DNA from 4 places in the Streptomyces sp. NPDC059398 genome. Region 2 is predicted to be linked to each of the others. Evidence: riboswitches for the same ligand, from Rfam matches in the RefSeq annotation. Region 2 holds a riboswitch; each other region holds the start of a gene.
What was found. Region 2 has a riboswitch for cobalamin ahead of ACFXBC_RS11540 (CoA-acylating methylmalonate-semialdehyde dehydrogenase). Riboswitches for the same ligand answer to the same signal wherever they lie in the genome.
Positions count from the first base shown of each region.

Region 1: it holds a riboswitch for cobalamin, as region 2 does, so the genes downstream of both, ACFXBC_RS25760 (ribonucleoside-diphosphate reductase subunit alpha) here and ACFXBC_RS11540 (CoA-acylating methylmalonate-semialdehyde dehydrogenase) in region 2, are expected to answer to the same signal.
Region 3: it holds a riboswitch for cobalamin, as region 2 does, so the genes downstream of both, ACFXBC_RS00550 (ABC transporter substrate-binding protein) here and ACFXBC_RS11540 (CoA-acylating methylmalonate-semialdehyde dehydrogenase) in region 2, are expected to answer to the same signal.
Region 4: it holds a riboswitch for cobalamin, as region 2 does, so the genes downstream of both, ACFXBC_RS05695 (CbtB-domain containing protein) here and ACFXBC_RS11540 (CoA-acylating methylmalonate-semialdehyde dehydrogenase) in region 2, are expected to answer to the same signal.

Region 1 covers NZ_JBHYWP010000083.1:28,543-31,977, forward strand. Annotated here, with positions in the region: gene ACFXBC_RS25760 (ribonucleoside-diphosphate reductase subunit alpha) at 1-1,852, opposite strand, end outside; cobalamin riboswitch at 1,982-2,142, opposite strand; gene mctP (monocarboxylate uptake permease MctP) at 2,390-3,435, opposite strand, start outside.
Region 2 covers NZ_JBHYWP010000023.1:51,938-55,372, reverse strand. Annotated here, with positions in the region: gene ACFXBC_RS11550 (aldo/keto reductase family oxidoreductase) at 1-383, opposite strand, end outside; gene ACFXBC_RS11545 (LysR family transcriptional regulator) at 489-1,352, shown strand; cobalamin riboswitch at 1,518-1,703, shown strand; gene ACFXBC_RS11540 (CoA-acylating methylmalonate-semialdehyde dehydrogenase) at 1,928-3,427, shown strand; gene ACFXBC_RS11535 (acyl-CoA dehydrogenase family protein) at 3,433-3,435, shown strand, end outside.
Region 3 covers NZ_JBHYWP010000001.1:120,559-123,993, forward strand. Annotated here, with positions in the region: gene ACFXBC_RS00540 (response regulator transcription factor) at 1-103, shown strand, start outside; gene ACFXBC_RS00545 (sensor histidine kinase) at 100-1,668, shown strand; cobalamin riboswitch at 1,663-1,792, shown strand; gene ACFXBC_RS00550 (ABC transporter substrate-binding protein) at 1,831-2,829, shown strand; gene ACFXBC_RS00555 (FecCD family ABC transporter permease) at 2,883-3,435, shown strand, end outside.
Region 4 covers NZ_JBHYWP010000009.1:73,354-76,788, reverse strand. Annotated here, with positions in the region: gene ACFXBC_RS05705 (DUF2127 domain-containing protein) at 62-835, shown strand; gene ACFXBC_RS05700 (histidine phosphatase family protein) at 911-1,528, opposite strand; adenosylcobalamin (AdoCbl) riboswitch at 2,107-2,197, shown strand; gene ACFXBC_RS05695 (CbtB-domain containing protein) at 2,242-2,466, shown strand; gene ACFXBC_RS05690 (CbtA family protein) at 2,513-3,280, shown strand.

The DNA of each region.
Region 1 (3,435 bases), on a different contig from region 2:
ACTCGTACACCCCGGCGATCGAGGCGATGGTCGCGGTCGGCGCGATCGCGAGCAGCAGCGAGTTGCGCATCCCGGTCCTCGCGATCCGGGCGCGCAGCGCCTCCCACCGCTCCGGCCAGTTCAGCTCGGTCGCGTAGTGGTCGGGGTGCAGCACACCGCGGGCCGCGCGGGTCTTCTCCCAGGCGGGCAGCGGGCCGCTCCTGTCGGCGAGGTCGCAGGACGCCTCGTAGGCGGCGAGCATGATCCGCTCGGAGATCCGGGTGGAGAGCGCCTGCGCCTCGGGTGAGTCGAAGGGCAGCCGCAGCTGGAAGAAGACGTCCTGGAGCCCCATCAGGCCCAGGCCCACCGGACGCCACTTGGCGTTGGAGCGGCCCGCCTGCTCGGTCGGGTAGAAGTTGATGTCCACGACCCGGTCGAGGAAGGTGACCGCGGTGCGGACGGTCGCGTCCAGGCGCTCCCAGTCCAGGGAGCCGCCGGAGACGAACGCGCCGACGTTGACCGAGCCCAGGTTGCAGACCGCGGTCTCGCCGTCGTCCGTCACCTCCAGGATCTCGGTGCACAGGTTCGACGAGTGGACGACCGCACCCGGTTCGGCGGTCTGGTTGGCCGTACGGTTCGACGCGTCCTTGAAGGTCATCCAGCCCTGGCCGGTCTGGGCGAGGGTGCGCATCATCCGCCCGTACAGCTCCCGCGCCGGGATGGTCTTCCTCGCCAGCCCCGCCGCCTCGGCCCTGCGGTACGCGGCGTCGAACTCCTCGCCCCACAGATCGGTCAGCTCCGGCACGTCGGCGGGCGAGAACAGCGACCAGGTGCCGTCCGAGCCAACCCGGCGCATGAACTCGTCGGGCACCCAGTGGGCCAGGTTGAGATTGTGCGTACGCCGGGCGTCCTCACCGGTGTTGTCGCGCAGCTCCAGGAACTCCTCGATGTCCGAGTGCCAGGTCTCCAGGTAGACGGCGGCGGCGCCCTTGCGCCGGCCGCCCTGGTTCACCGCGGCGACCGAGGCGTCGAGGGTCTTGAGGAAGGGGACGATGCCGTTGGAGTGTCCGTTGGTGCCGCGGATCAGCGAACCGCGGGCGCGGATGCGGGAGTACGAGAGGCCGATGCCGCCCGCGTGCTTCGAGAGCCGCGCCACCTCGTGGTAGCGCCCGTAGATCGAGTCCAGCTGGTCGAGTGGCGAGTCCAGCAGGTAGCAGGAGGACATCTGCGGGTGCCGGGTACCGGAGTTGAAGAGCGTGGGGGAGGAGGGCAGATAGTCGAGGCGGCTCATCAGCCCGTACAGCGCGGCCACTTCGGCCAGCGCGTCGGCGGATTCGTCGGCGGCGAGACCGCAGGCGACCCGGAGCATGAAGTGCTGGGGTGTCTCGATGACCTGGCGGGTGAGGGGGTGGCGCAGCAGATAGCGGCTGTAGAGGGTGCGCAGCCCGAAGTACCCGAAGCGGTCGTCGGCCCCGGGGTCGACGGTCGCGTCGAGCCGCTCCGCGTGCAGCCGGACGAAGGCGGCCGTACGGTCGGCGATCAGCCCCTCGCGGTGGCCGACGGCGACCGACGAGGAGAACGACACCGCGCCCTGGCCCGCCGCCTCGTCGGCGATGGTGCGGGTGAGCAGCCGCGCGGCGAGCCGGGAGTACGCGGGGTCCTCGGAGATGAGACCCGCGGCCGCCTCGGTGGCCAGCTCCCGCAGCTCCGCCTCGTCCGACGCCGCGTTGCGCCCGCGCAGGGCGGCAGCGGCGACCCTGCCGGGGTCGGTGTCGGTGAGATCGGCGGTGAGGTCGGTCAGGGTCCGCAGCAGTACGGTTCCCGGGGCGTCCGCCACCTGCTCGGAGACAGGTGCGGTGGGCGCGATGGTCACGGTGCGCTCTCCCTCGCTCGGCTGGGGGCCGGCGGGGGGCACGGGCGCGTACGGGCACAGCAGAGCAGCACACCGCATGGCGTCCGCAGGCCCTACCGCGAGGCCCGGACGTTTCCCATCCGGTTCGGTCGAGCCGGATGCGCCGTCGGCAGGTCCTCGGACTCCACGGTGCGCGAAAGCGCACTGATCACACCGTTGCGGGACAGTTCCGGATTCGCACCGGATTCCCCTGCGGCGACAGCGAGCATGAGCATACATGTGGGGTGCCCGCCGGAAAGCACCCCCCATATGTTGTGTCGTGGAGCCTGGGAGGGTGGCTCGTACGGCCGCTTCGCCGGGGCCGCGTGCAGGCCACCGGGACGCCTCAGAAGCGGTTCAGGGGCGCCCTGCGGGGGCTCCTGGGGGCACGGAGAAGGGCCGCCGCGCGTCTCCCCCGGAAGGGAGGCGCGACGGCCCCTGGCGGAGCGTGGCCCGTGGCGGAGCGAGGCCCCGGCGGACGCAGCCCCGGCGGACCCGGCCCCTGGCGGAGCGGCCGGCTCAGTGGCCGGCCGGTGCTCCCGCCGTGGCCGGAGGCAGCTCCACCTGGACGCCCTCGTCCCCGGCGTCCGCCGTGTAGTCCTCCGGGGAGGTCTCGTCGATCCCGGCGGGTGCCTTCACCGCGTTGAGCACGACAGTGAGCACCAGGGTCACGACCACGTTCAGTACGAACGCCGTCAGACCGATGTAGCCGATCTGTCCGATGCCCGGGATCTCCTTGGAGGAGCCGCCGAAGTGCGCCTGCGTCGGGCTCGCCACGCCGTACGCGGCGAGCGTCCCGTACACCATGCCGACCGCCCAGCCCGCGAGCAGCGCCCAGCGGTGGAACCACCGGGTGAAGAGCCCGCCGACCAGCGCCGGCATGGTCTGGAGGATCCAGATACCGCCGAGCAGCTGGAAGTTGATGGCCACCGTCGGGTCCATGGCGAGCACGAAGAGGAGCGCGCCGACCTTCACCACGAGCGAGACCAGCTTGGAGACCTTGGCCTCCTGGGCGGGGGTGGCCCCCGGCTTGATGAAGTCCTTGTAGATGTTGCGGGTGAAGAGGTTCGCCGCGGCGATGGACATGATGGCGGCGGGGACCAGCGCACCGATACCGATGGCGGCGAAGGCCACCCCCGCGAACCAGTCGGGGAACATGTTCTCGAAGAGCTGCGGGATGGCCAGCTGGCCGTTCTTCACCTTGATACCGGCGGCGATCGCCATGAAGCCGAGGAGGGCGAGCAGCCCCAGCATCAGCGAGTACAGCGGCAGGATCGCGGTGTTGCGGCGGATCACGTTACGGCTGCGCGAGGAGAGCGTCGCCGTGATCGAGTGCGGGTACATGAAGAGCGCGAGCGCGGAGCCGAGCGCCAGCGTCGCATAGCCCCACTGGCCCGCCGCGCCCGGTGCGAGCGCCCCGCGCGGCTTGCCCGTCGCCGGGCTGGTCTGCGAGAAGGCGTGACCGGCCTTGGCGAAGATGTCGTCGAAGCCGCCGAGTTTGATCGGGATGTAGATGATCGCCACCAGGATGACGATGTAGATCAGACCGTCCTTGACGAAGGCGA
Region 2 (3,435 bases):
TCGAGCGAGTCGAGGCCGAGGTCCTCAAGGTTCTCGCGTACGGCGCGGCGCAGCTCCTCGGGCTGCCGGGCAGGGATCCAGCCGCCCTGCTGATCGCGGACCGCGCCGACCTTGGTCACGACGTGCAGTGACTCGGGGCAGGGGTGCAGCGCTTCACGGATCAGCTGGTTGGTGACGCGCGGTCCGTATGCGCCGGCGGTGTCGATATGGGTGATCCCGAGGGCGGCGGCCTCGCGCAGGACGGCGAGCGCGCCGTCACGGTCGGCAGGAGGGCCCATGACCCCGGGGCCGGCGAGCTGCATGGCGCCGTAGCCGAAGCGGGTGACGGTCAGATCGCCGAGGGTCCAGGTGCCACCGGGCAGGGACGCGGAAGGTCTGTTCATGGTTTCGCTCATGCCGTCGATGTTCGCTCGCGGACAGGCGGCGCATCCAATACCGACACAGCGCCCTGTCATACCCGGTAGGTATCACAGAGATACGCTGTGGCCATGGACACCCTGGAGACCCGTGAGCTGAGGTACTTCGTGGCCGTCGCAGAGGAACTGCACTTCGGCCGCGCCGCCGAGCGCCTCGGCATGGCCCAGCCACCGCTGTCCCGGGCGATCCAGCAGCTCGAACGGCGCCTCGGCGTCTCCCTGCTGGAACGCAACCGCCGCGGCGTCTCCCTGACCGGCGCCGGAGAGACGCTGCTGCACGAGGGCCGCGCAGCACTCGACGCGACCACCGCTGCCGCCCGCCGCACCCGTCGCGCCGGCGGCGCCGGCAGTCCGGGCGGCCCCCGCAACCGCCTGGTACTGGCAGTGAAGGCCGGCGCGTCCCACGAGCTGATGCGCAAGCTCCTAGACGCCTACGCGGCCGAGCCCGACGCCGCTGAGATCGAGGTACTGCCGAGCGGCACATGTGAGCAGGGAGAAATGCTGCGCGACGGCCGCGCTGATGTGGCGCTCATGCACGCGCCGTTCAATTCCCTCGCCGGGTTCGACAGCGAGGAACTGATGGCCGAGGGACAGATCGCGATCCTGCCCGCCTCACATCCCCTCGCCGCGCAGAGGACGCTGTCCCTGGCGGACGTCAGCGACATCCCCGGTCTTCCGCTCGCCCGCTGGTCCCGCCGCGGCACGTACCCACCCGGCCCGGGCCCCGAGATCCACGACCAGACGCAGCTGGCCCAGCTGATCGCCCTCGGACGCACCGTGGCCGTCTTCCCCGAGTCGGCCAGCGCCTGGCTATGGGCCGAGCACACGGCCGTGCCCCTGACCGACGCACCCCCCGTCGTCACCCACATCGCCTGGCCCGCGCACAGCCGCTCCCTCGCCCTTGCCGGACTGATCCGCACGGCCACACGGCTATGACCCGCTGACTGCCCACTACGGCCTCGGGTACGAAAGGGTCAGCCAACGCCTCAGCACGCTGCGGCGGTCCCGGCCGCGAGGTGCCCCGTACCCGCTGACCGGGAAGCAGCCGGAAACCGACGCCTGGAGCGACACAGCCGGGGCGGGGGGTGGACTTACTAGGACGTCCAACTATATCTTCGTGGCACAAGGTCCGCGGTGCAGGGAAGCCGGTGTGAATCCGGCACGGTCCCGCCACTGTGACCGGGGAGTGTGCTGCCATCCACACGCCACTGGCGATTTCAGCCGGGAAGGCGGGCGGCACGCGGGGATCCGGGAGTCAGGATACCGGCCGCGGAATGTTCCGTGTTTTCCACGAGGATGGAGCAGACACGCATGGCACCGGTCCGTACGCACACCCACGACCCTGGTGATCCGGCGGAGCGCACCCGACTCGACGCGCGCTCGTAGAACTCCGCGGCCGCGAGCCGCTGTTCGCTGTCCCACGGCAGCCCTCCCGGCAGCACGCCCGTCCGCGTGCTCCCGGCGATCTGCCGTGCCGTCCCCGGATCCCAACCTGACGAGAGCAGGCAACCATGGTCCGTGAACTCACCCATTTCATCGGCGGTAAACACACCGCCGGTACATCCGGTCTCTTCGGCGACGTGTACGACCCCAACACCGGCACCGTCCAGGCCCGGGTCCCGCTCGCGGGCCGCGCCGACACCGAGGCGGCCATCGCCGACGCGGTCACGGCGCAGCCGGAATGGGGGGAGTGGAATCCGCAGCGCCGTGCCCGGATCCTGCTGCGCTTCCTCCAACTCGTCGATGGGGAACGTGACTCCCTGGCCCGGCTGCTGTCCGCCGAGCACGGAAAGACCGTCGCCGACGCCCACGGTGATATTCAGCGCGGCCTGGAGGTGGTGGAGTTCGCCGCTGGTATTCCGCACCTGCTGAAGGGCGAGTTCACCGACAACGCGGGCACCGGCATCGATGTGCACTCGCTGCGCTCCCCGATCGGAGTGGTCGCCGGCATCACGCCGTTCAACTTCCCGGCGATGATCCCGCTGTGGAAGGCGGCGCCCGCTCTCGCCTGCGGAAACGCGTTCATCCTCAAACCGTCCGAGCGCGATCCGTCCGTGCCGCTGCGCCTGGCCGAACTGTTCCTGGAAGCAGGTCTGCCGCCCGGTGTGCTGAACGTCGTCAACGGTGCCAAGGAGGCCGTCGACACGCTGCTCGATGACCCCCGGGTCGGCGCGCTCGGCTTCGTCGGCTCCACTCCCATTGCCGCACATATCTACGCGACCGCCGCCGCTCACGGGAAGCGCGCCCAGTGCTTCGGCGGCGCCAAGAACCACATGATCGTCATGCCGGACGCCGACCTCGACCAGGCCGTCGACGCCCTCATCGGAGCCGGATACGGGTCCGCGGGTGAACGCTGCATGGCGATCTCGGTGGCCGTGCCGGTCGGGGAGGAGACCGCCGACCGGCTCGTCGCCGCACTCAAGGAGCGGATCGCCACCCTCCGTATCGGCCGCTCCGACGACCCGGAAGCCGACTTCGGCCCCCTCGTGTGCCAGGACGCCCTCGACCGGGTCCGCCGGTATGTGGACACCGGAGTGGCCGAGGGCGCCGAACTCGTCGTCGACGGGCGGCAGTTCTCCCTGCCCGGCCACGAAGGCGGCTTCTTCGCGGGGGCGTCCCTCTTCGACCGGGTCACCCCGCGGATGCGGATCTACCAGGAGGAGATCTTCGGGCCCGTGCTGTGCGTCGTACGGGCCGCCTCCTACGAGGAGGCACTGCGGCTGCCCAGCGAGCACCCCTACGGAAACGGCGTCGCGATCTTCACCAGGGACGGCGACACCGCCCGCGACTTCACCCGCCGGGTGGACACCGGCATGGTCGGCGTCAACGTCCCCATCCCGGTCCCCGTCGCCTACCACACCTTCGGCGGCTGGAAGCAGTCCGGTTTCGGCGACCTCAACCAGCACGGCCCGGACGCCATCCGCTTCTACACCCGCACCAAGACCGTCACCTCGCGCTGGCCATCGGGTGCCAGGGAAGGCGCGAGCTTCACCCTTCCCACCATGGGATGAGCGCCATG
Region 3 (3,435 bases), on a different contig from region 2:
CCCGAACATCGTCGAGGTGTACGTGAGCGCCCTGCGCCGCAAGCTGGGCGCCGGACTCATCCAGACCGTGCGCGGCGCGGGGTACCGTCTGGTCGCCGAATGAGGCGCCTGCTCGGTTCCGTACGGGCCAGGGCGGCGCTGGGCGCGACGGCCGTCGTCGCTGTCGCGCTGGTCGCCGCGGGGCTCTCGCTCCTGAGCGTCCTGCGGTCCAACCTCACGGGCCAGACCGATCTGCGCGCCGAGGTCGTCGCCCAGAACATCGCATCGCAGGTCGCGCTCGACGTCCCGTACCGCAAACTCCATCTGCCCGACTCCGACGAGAACCCGGTGCAGGTGGTCACCGAGCACGGCGGACTGCGCGCCGCCAGTGACGATCTGGACGCCGTGACGGGGACGGCGACCACCGCGGTGCATCCGGCGCCGGCCGAGTCGAAGCACGACGACGACCATGGCGACGACAAGAGCCACGGCAAGAGCGACGACAAGAGCGACGACAAGAGCGACGACGACGATGACGACCACGGCAGCGGCGACGATCCGCCGCGCGGTGAGGTCTCGCACGACGACCCCCACTTCAGCTCCGGCACCGCGACCGTGGACGGTGACACCGCCGACTACCGGTTCGCCGCGGTCGAGGTGACCAACGGCAGCGACGACACCCTGATCGTCTACGCGGGCGCCCCGCTCACCACCGAGCAGAGCGCCGTCAGCACGCTCCGCGGCGCGATGCTCATCGGGCTGCCCGCCCTCCTGCTGGTCGTCGCGGGCGTCACCTGGCTGGTGACCCGGCGCGCCCTGCGCCCCGTCGAGGGGATCCGGCGGGAGATGGCGGCGATCACCGCGTCCGAGGACCTCGGCCGGCGGGTCCCGGAGCCCGGCTCGCACGACGAGGTGGCCCGGCTGGCCCGTACGACCAATGAGACGCTCACCGCCCTGGAGCGCTCCGTCGACCGGCAGCGGCGGTTCGTCGCGGACGCCTCCCACGAACTGCGCAGCCCCATCGCGAGTCTGCGCACCCAGCTGGAGGTCGGCGCCGCGCACCCGGAGCTGCTCGACGTCGAGGGCGCGGTCATGGACACTGTACGGCTCCAGCAACTGGCCGCCGATCTGCTGCTGCTCGCCCGCCTGGACGCGGGGGAGCGGCCCGGTGCGGCGCGGATCGACCTGGGGGAGCTGGTGCGCGAGGAGGTCTCGCGGCGGCACGGGGGCCGGGTGCCGGTGACGGTCGACGCCGCGAACGGGCTCGAAGTGGAGGGATCCCGCGGGCAGTTGGCGCGGGTGATCGGCAACCTCCTGGACAACGCCCAGCGGCACGCGCGCTCGGGCGTCGAGGTCTGCGTACGGGAGCGGAACGGCCGGCTCGTCGCGGAGGTCGCGGACGACGGCCCCGGGGTGCCGCCCGCGGAGCGTGAACGGATCTTCGAGCGGTTCGTACGGCTCGACGACGCCCGGACCCGTGACGACGGGGGCGCCGGTCTCGGCCTGGCCATCGCCCGCGATGTCGCGCACCGGCACGGCGGGACGCTCACCGTCGGCGACGGCGCCGCCTTCGCCCTGGACCTGCCCGCCCCGCGGACCGGGGACGCCCCGCGGACCCAGGACACCCCGCCCGCCCAGGACGCTCCGCGGGCCCGGGCAGCCAAGGGGAGCGGCCCTGGCGGCGTCTGACACACTGAGCGCGAACCCAGGCGGTGCGGTGAAGGAAACCGGTGCGATTCCGGTACGGTCCCGCCACTGTGACCGGGCCTCGCGGCCCGGAAGCCAGACACTTCCCGCGCCGCCTTCTCCGTACGACCTGGGGACGAGGACATCCCCCGGAGAGGCCCGGCCATGCCCCGTAACCCCCGGACGTCGCGCGCCGCACTGGCGCTCATACCCCTGATCCTGCTGCCGCTCGCCGGCTGCGGGGCGGGCTCCACGCAGGACACGGGCGCGGACAGGGGCGCGAAAGCTCCCGCCGGATTCCCGTACACGGTCGACAACTGCGGGACCAGGACGACCTTCGACGCGCCCCCGAAGCGGGCCGTCACGATGAACCAGCACGCGACGGAACTCATGCTGGCCCTCGGACTCCGGGACCGGATCGCGGGCACCGCCTACCTCGACGACAAGGTCCTTCCCCGGTACCGCGCCGACTACGCGAAGACCAAGGTCATCGCCAAGGAGTACCCGTCCCGGGAGACCCTCCTCGGCGCCAACCCGGACTTCGTCTACGGCGGTTACGCCAGCGCCTTCGACAAGGCCCAGGGCCGTGACCGGGCCGGGCTCCAGAAGTCGGGCATCAACACCCGGCTCAATATCGAGAACTGCACCGGCGGCCCGGTCGGCCTCGGTCAGCTCAGCACCGAGATCACCCAGGTCGCGCGGACCTTCGGCGTTCCCGGCCGCGGCCGGAAGCTGATCGCGGAGCAGAAGGAGAAGATCGCGGCCGTCGAGGCGAAGCTCAAGGGGGCGGACCGGCCCTCGGTCTTCGTGTACGACTCGGGGGACAGCTCGGCGTTCACGGCGGGCGGCAGCGGTATCGGCAACGAGATCGTGTCACTGGCGGGCGGCACCAACGTCTTCGCCGATCTGGGGAAGAGCTTCGGTGATGTCTCCTGGGAGCAGGTCATCAAGCGCAGGCCCCAGGTCGTCGTGGTCTACGACTACGGCGGGACCAGCGTCGCGGCGAAGAAGAAGCGGCTGCTCGGCGATCCCGCCCTCAAGGACGTCCCCGCCATCAGGAACAGGCGTTTCGCGGTGCTGCCGCTGTCGTCGGCCGTCCTCGGCGTACGCGTCGCTGACGCCGTCGGGGACCTGGCCGCGCAGCTGCACCCCGACGCCGGATGAGGGCCGGGACCAAGGCCCGGCCGCATCCTCCGGCCTCGGGTGTGCTGCGTTCGATGCCCGTCGTGACCGGTGTGCTCACCGTGGTGCTGCTCGCGACGGCGGTGGCGGGACTGGCGCTCGGCCCGGTGCGCATCCCGCCGGGCGAGGTGCTCCGGGTGGTGCTGGGCGGCGAGCGGAGCGGCGCGTATCCGACGATCGTGTGGGACGTGCGGCTGCCCCGGGTGGTGCTCGGGGCCGTCGTCGGGGCGGGGCTCGCGCTGTCCGGGGCGGTCCTCCAGGCGCTGGTGCGCAACGCGCTGGCCGATCCCTTTCTGCTGGGCGCCTCCTCGGGGGCGTCGGCCGGGGCGGTGCTCGTCATCGTCTTCGGCCTCGGCACGGGGGCCGCGGCGACCGTGGCGCTGCCGGCCGCCGCGTTCATCGGCTCGATGGCGGCGCTGGTCGCGGTGTACGCGATGGCCAGGCGCGGCGGGACGATGACGACGGGGCGGCTGATCCTGGCCGGAGTGGCGATCCAGTACGTGCTGTCCGCGCTCACCAGCCTCGTCCTGGTGCTCTCCGCGCAGGCCGAGCATGTGCGCGCCATCATGTTCTGGACGCTGGGCGGTC
Region 4 (3,435 bases), on a different contig from region 2:
CGCGGCCGCCGCCGGCAACATCAGAAGCCGACCATCGGCCGACCGTCACGGGGAAGACAGCATGAAGATCGACTGGAACCGGCGCACCTGCGCACGGCGCGGACATGTGACGTACGCCCCGCGGGAACCGGAACTCGCGGCGCGGCTGCGCGCCGACACCGGATTCGGCGAGGCATGGCGCTGTCTGCGCTGCGGGGACTTCGCCCTGGGGGATCCGCACGGATCGGGCCCCGCGCGGGACGCCCCGCTGGTGCCGCGCGGCAAGGTACTGCGCGATCTGTTCATCCTGCGCTTCCTCGCCGTGGAGCGGGCGGTGCGCGGGGTGTTCATCGTGCTGGTGGCCGTGGCCGTGTGGAAGTTCAGCAACAGCAAGGACGCAGTGCGGCGGCTCTTCGACGAGAACCTGGACGTGCTGCGCCCGGTGTTCCGTCACTTCCACTACGACCTGGACCACTCGCCGGTGGTCGGCACCATCCAGAAGACCTTCGGTTACAAGCACTCCACACTGGTGCTGGTCGCCGCGCTGCTGGTCGTCTACGCGCTGATCGAGATCGTCGAGGGCGTCGGACTGTGGCGCGCCAAGCGCTGGGCCGAGTATCTGACGGTCGTCGCCACGGCGGTGTTCCTGCCGCTGGAGGTCTACGAGCTCACCGAGAAGGTCAGCTGGCTGAAGATCGCCACCCTGACGGTCAACATCCTGGCGGTGCTCTACATCCTGCTCGGCAAGCGCCTGTTCGGCCTGCGGGGCGGGCACACGGCCTTCGAAGCGGAGCGCCAGAGCGCCTCACTGCTGGAAGTCGAGACGACCGCGGGGGCGGCGCACGTCAACGGCTGAGGCCCGTCACCGCTGCGGCACCGGCCGGCCCCACCCCCAGCCACCCGTCACCCGTCACCCGTCACCCGTCACCCGTCACCCGCTGAGCGGCACCTGATTCCACACGGCGAGGGCGGGTCGGCCGTGTTCGGTGCCGATCCGGCTCACGGACGCGGTGTCCAGCCGGAACAGCGCCCCGGCCGACGCGGGCAGTCCGAGCCGGCGCGCGGTCAGCACCCGCAGGAAGTGGGCGTGCCCGACGAGGACGACGTCTCCGCCCTCGCCGTCCAGATCGGCGTCGCGCAGCGCCACGTCGACCCGCCGCAGGACGCGGTCGGCGCGCTCGCCAACCTGCTGCGGGGACTCGCCGGGGTGCTCGGGCGGGCCCTCGGCCACCCCGTCGGTCCACAGGTCCCAGTCGGGCCGGTCCTGGTGGATCTCCGCGCTGGTGATGCCCTCGTACGCCCCGTAGTCCCACTCGTGCAGGTCGGCGTCGGCGCGTGCGGGTTCGAGGCCCGCCAGCTCGGCCGTCCGCCTGGCCCTGGTCAGCGTGCTGGTGAGGGTCAGTGCGATGCGCCGCTGGGCCAGCAGCGGTGCGACCTTGCGGGCCTGCTCCTCGCCGGCCGCCGTCAGCGGCAGATCCGTCCAGCTGGTGTGTTTCCCGGTGCGGCTCCAGCTGGTCTCACCGTGCCGTACGAGAATCAGCTCTCCCATGACCGCCCTGCCTTTTCGCGTCTGTCACCGGGCCGCCGATGTGCTGTCGGAGCCACCCGTGACGTCTGTGTTGATGTTGTACAAGGGCTTCAGCCTGTCACGACCAGCGAAGATTCCCGCAGAGGCGGCTCACGGGGTGTGATTCCGGGCGCACTGCCACGCCCTCTCCAGCGGAGCGCACCCGCCGCCGGGGCGCACCCCTGGTCACGGCTCCGGCGACCGTCCGGTGCGCGGGTTCCACCGTCCGGCCCTGCCGCCCAGCCCGGTCGGCGTCAGCGGCGCGACGTCCAGCCGCCGGAACGCCTCGTCCGGCGGCCCCGCGTCGTCGATACGGACCTCGCACAGAGCCGGACCCCGCTCCGCGAGGTGAGACCGACATCATCCGTACTGCATCATCCGTACTGCATCACCCGTACCGTCATCGCCCTCACCGTCCCGCCGTCCACCCGTCCACCCGTCCGGCCGGGCAAGCAGAACACGTGCGTCCGGGGTACCGGGCGCGGGGTGTGACGGGCCGTTCTGCCGGACCGGCACCGTAGCGAAGCCGGTCGGGCAGACGGTACGGTCCACGTGAACATGACGAAGGCGTAATGGAAGTCCGGTGAGAATCCGGCACGGTCGCGCCACTGTGAACCCGTCCTACGGGAAGTCAGACCCAGCACCTTCGTCTCAGGCACCACGACCGGGACGCGTGTTCCCCAGGAGGTTCTGCCATGGCAAACTCCCTTGCCCCCACTCCGAGCGCCCCCGCCACTCCGGCGATCGCTCCGCTCTCGGCCAAGGCCATCGCCCCCTGGGCGGTCTTCTTCGGGATCCTCATGCTCGTCCTGCTGTACTTCGTCGGCGCCGAGCAGGGCGCCACCTCGGTCGTCTCGGGGACCGACGTGCACGAGTGGGTCCACGACGGACGTCATCTCCTCGGCTTCCCCTGCCACTGACCTACTGACGTCCAACTGACCTACTGACGTCCAGGGGACCTCTCTCATGAACTCCATATCGATACGCGTCCTGCTCGTCCGCGGCATGCTGGCCGGCCTCGCCGCCGGTGTACTGGCCCTGGTGGTCGCCTATCTGCTCGGTGAGCCGCGGGTCGACTCGGCCATCGCCTTCGAGGACGCGCACAGCCATGAGCACGAGATGGAGGTGGTCAGCCGCTCCCTCCAGTCGACGGCGGGACTCGCCACCGGTGTGCTCGTCTTCGGCGTCGCGGTCGGCGGTATCGCCGCTCTCGCGTTCTGCTTCGCACTCGGCCGTACCGGCGGCTTCGGCCCGCGGGCGACAGCCATGCTGGTCTCGGCCGGCGCCCTGATCACCGTGTACGTCGTGCCGTTCCTCAAGTACCCGGCCAACCCGCCGTCCGTCGGCGACCCCGGCACCATCGGCAAACGCACCGCCCTGTACTTCCTGATGATGGTCCTCAGCGTGCTGCTCTCGGTGGCCGCCGTGCTCCTCGGCAAACGGCTCGCGCCACGGCTGGGCAACTGGAACGCGACCGTAGCGGCCGGGGCCGCCTTCCTCGTACTGGTCGGACTCGCCTATGCGCTCCTGCCCGCCGTCAACGAGGTGCCCAAGGACTTCCCGGCCACCCTGCTCTGGCAGTTCCGGCTCTCGGCGCTCGCCATCCAGCTCACGCTGTGGACCGCGTTCGGCCTGCTCTTCGGCCACCTCGCCGAGCGTCATCTCCTCCCACGGACGGCTGCGTCACACCACACGGACGGCACCGTGGCGCCAACGGCCGCCCCCACCAACTGAGCTCTCCCACAAGGGGCTTCACGGCTACTCACGGATCCCGTCCGGACCTTTGTCCGGGCGGGATCCCGGCTGTGCGAACACCAGGTTCTGGCTTGGCCAAGCCCTTGCCGCTCATTGGCCACCTGTTCATCGTCCGACTCCTCCCCTCTTCACCG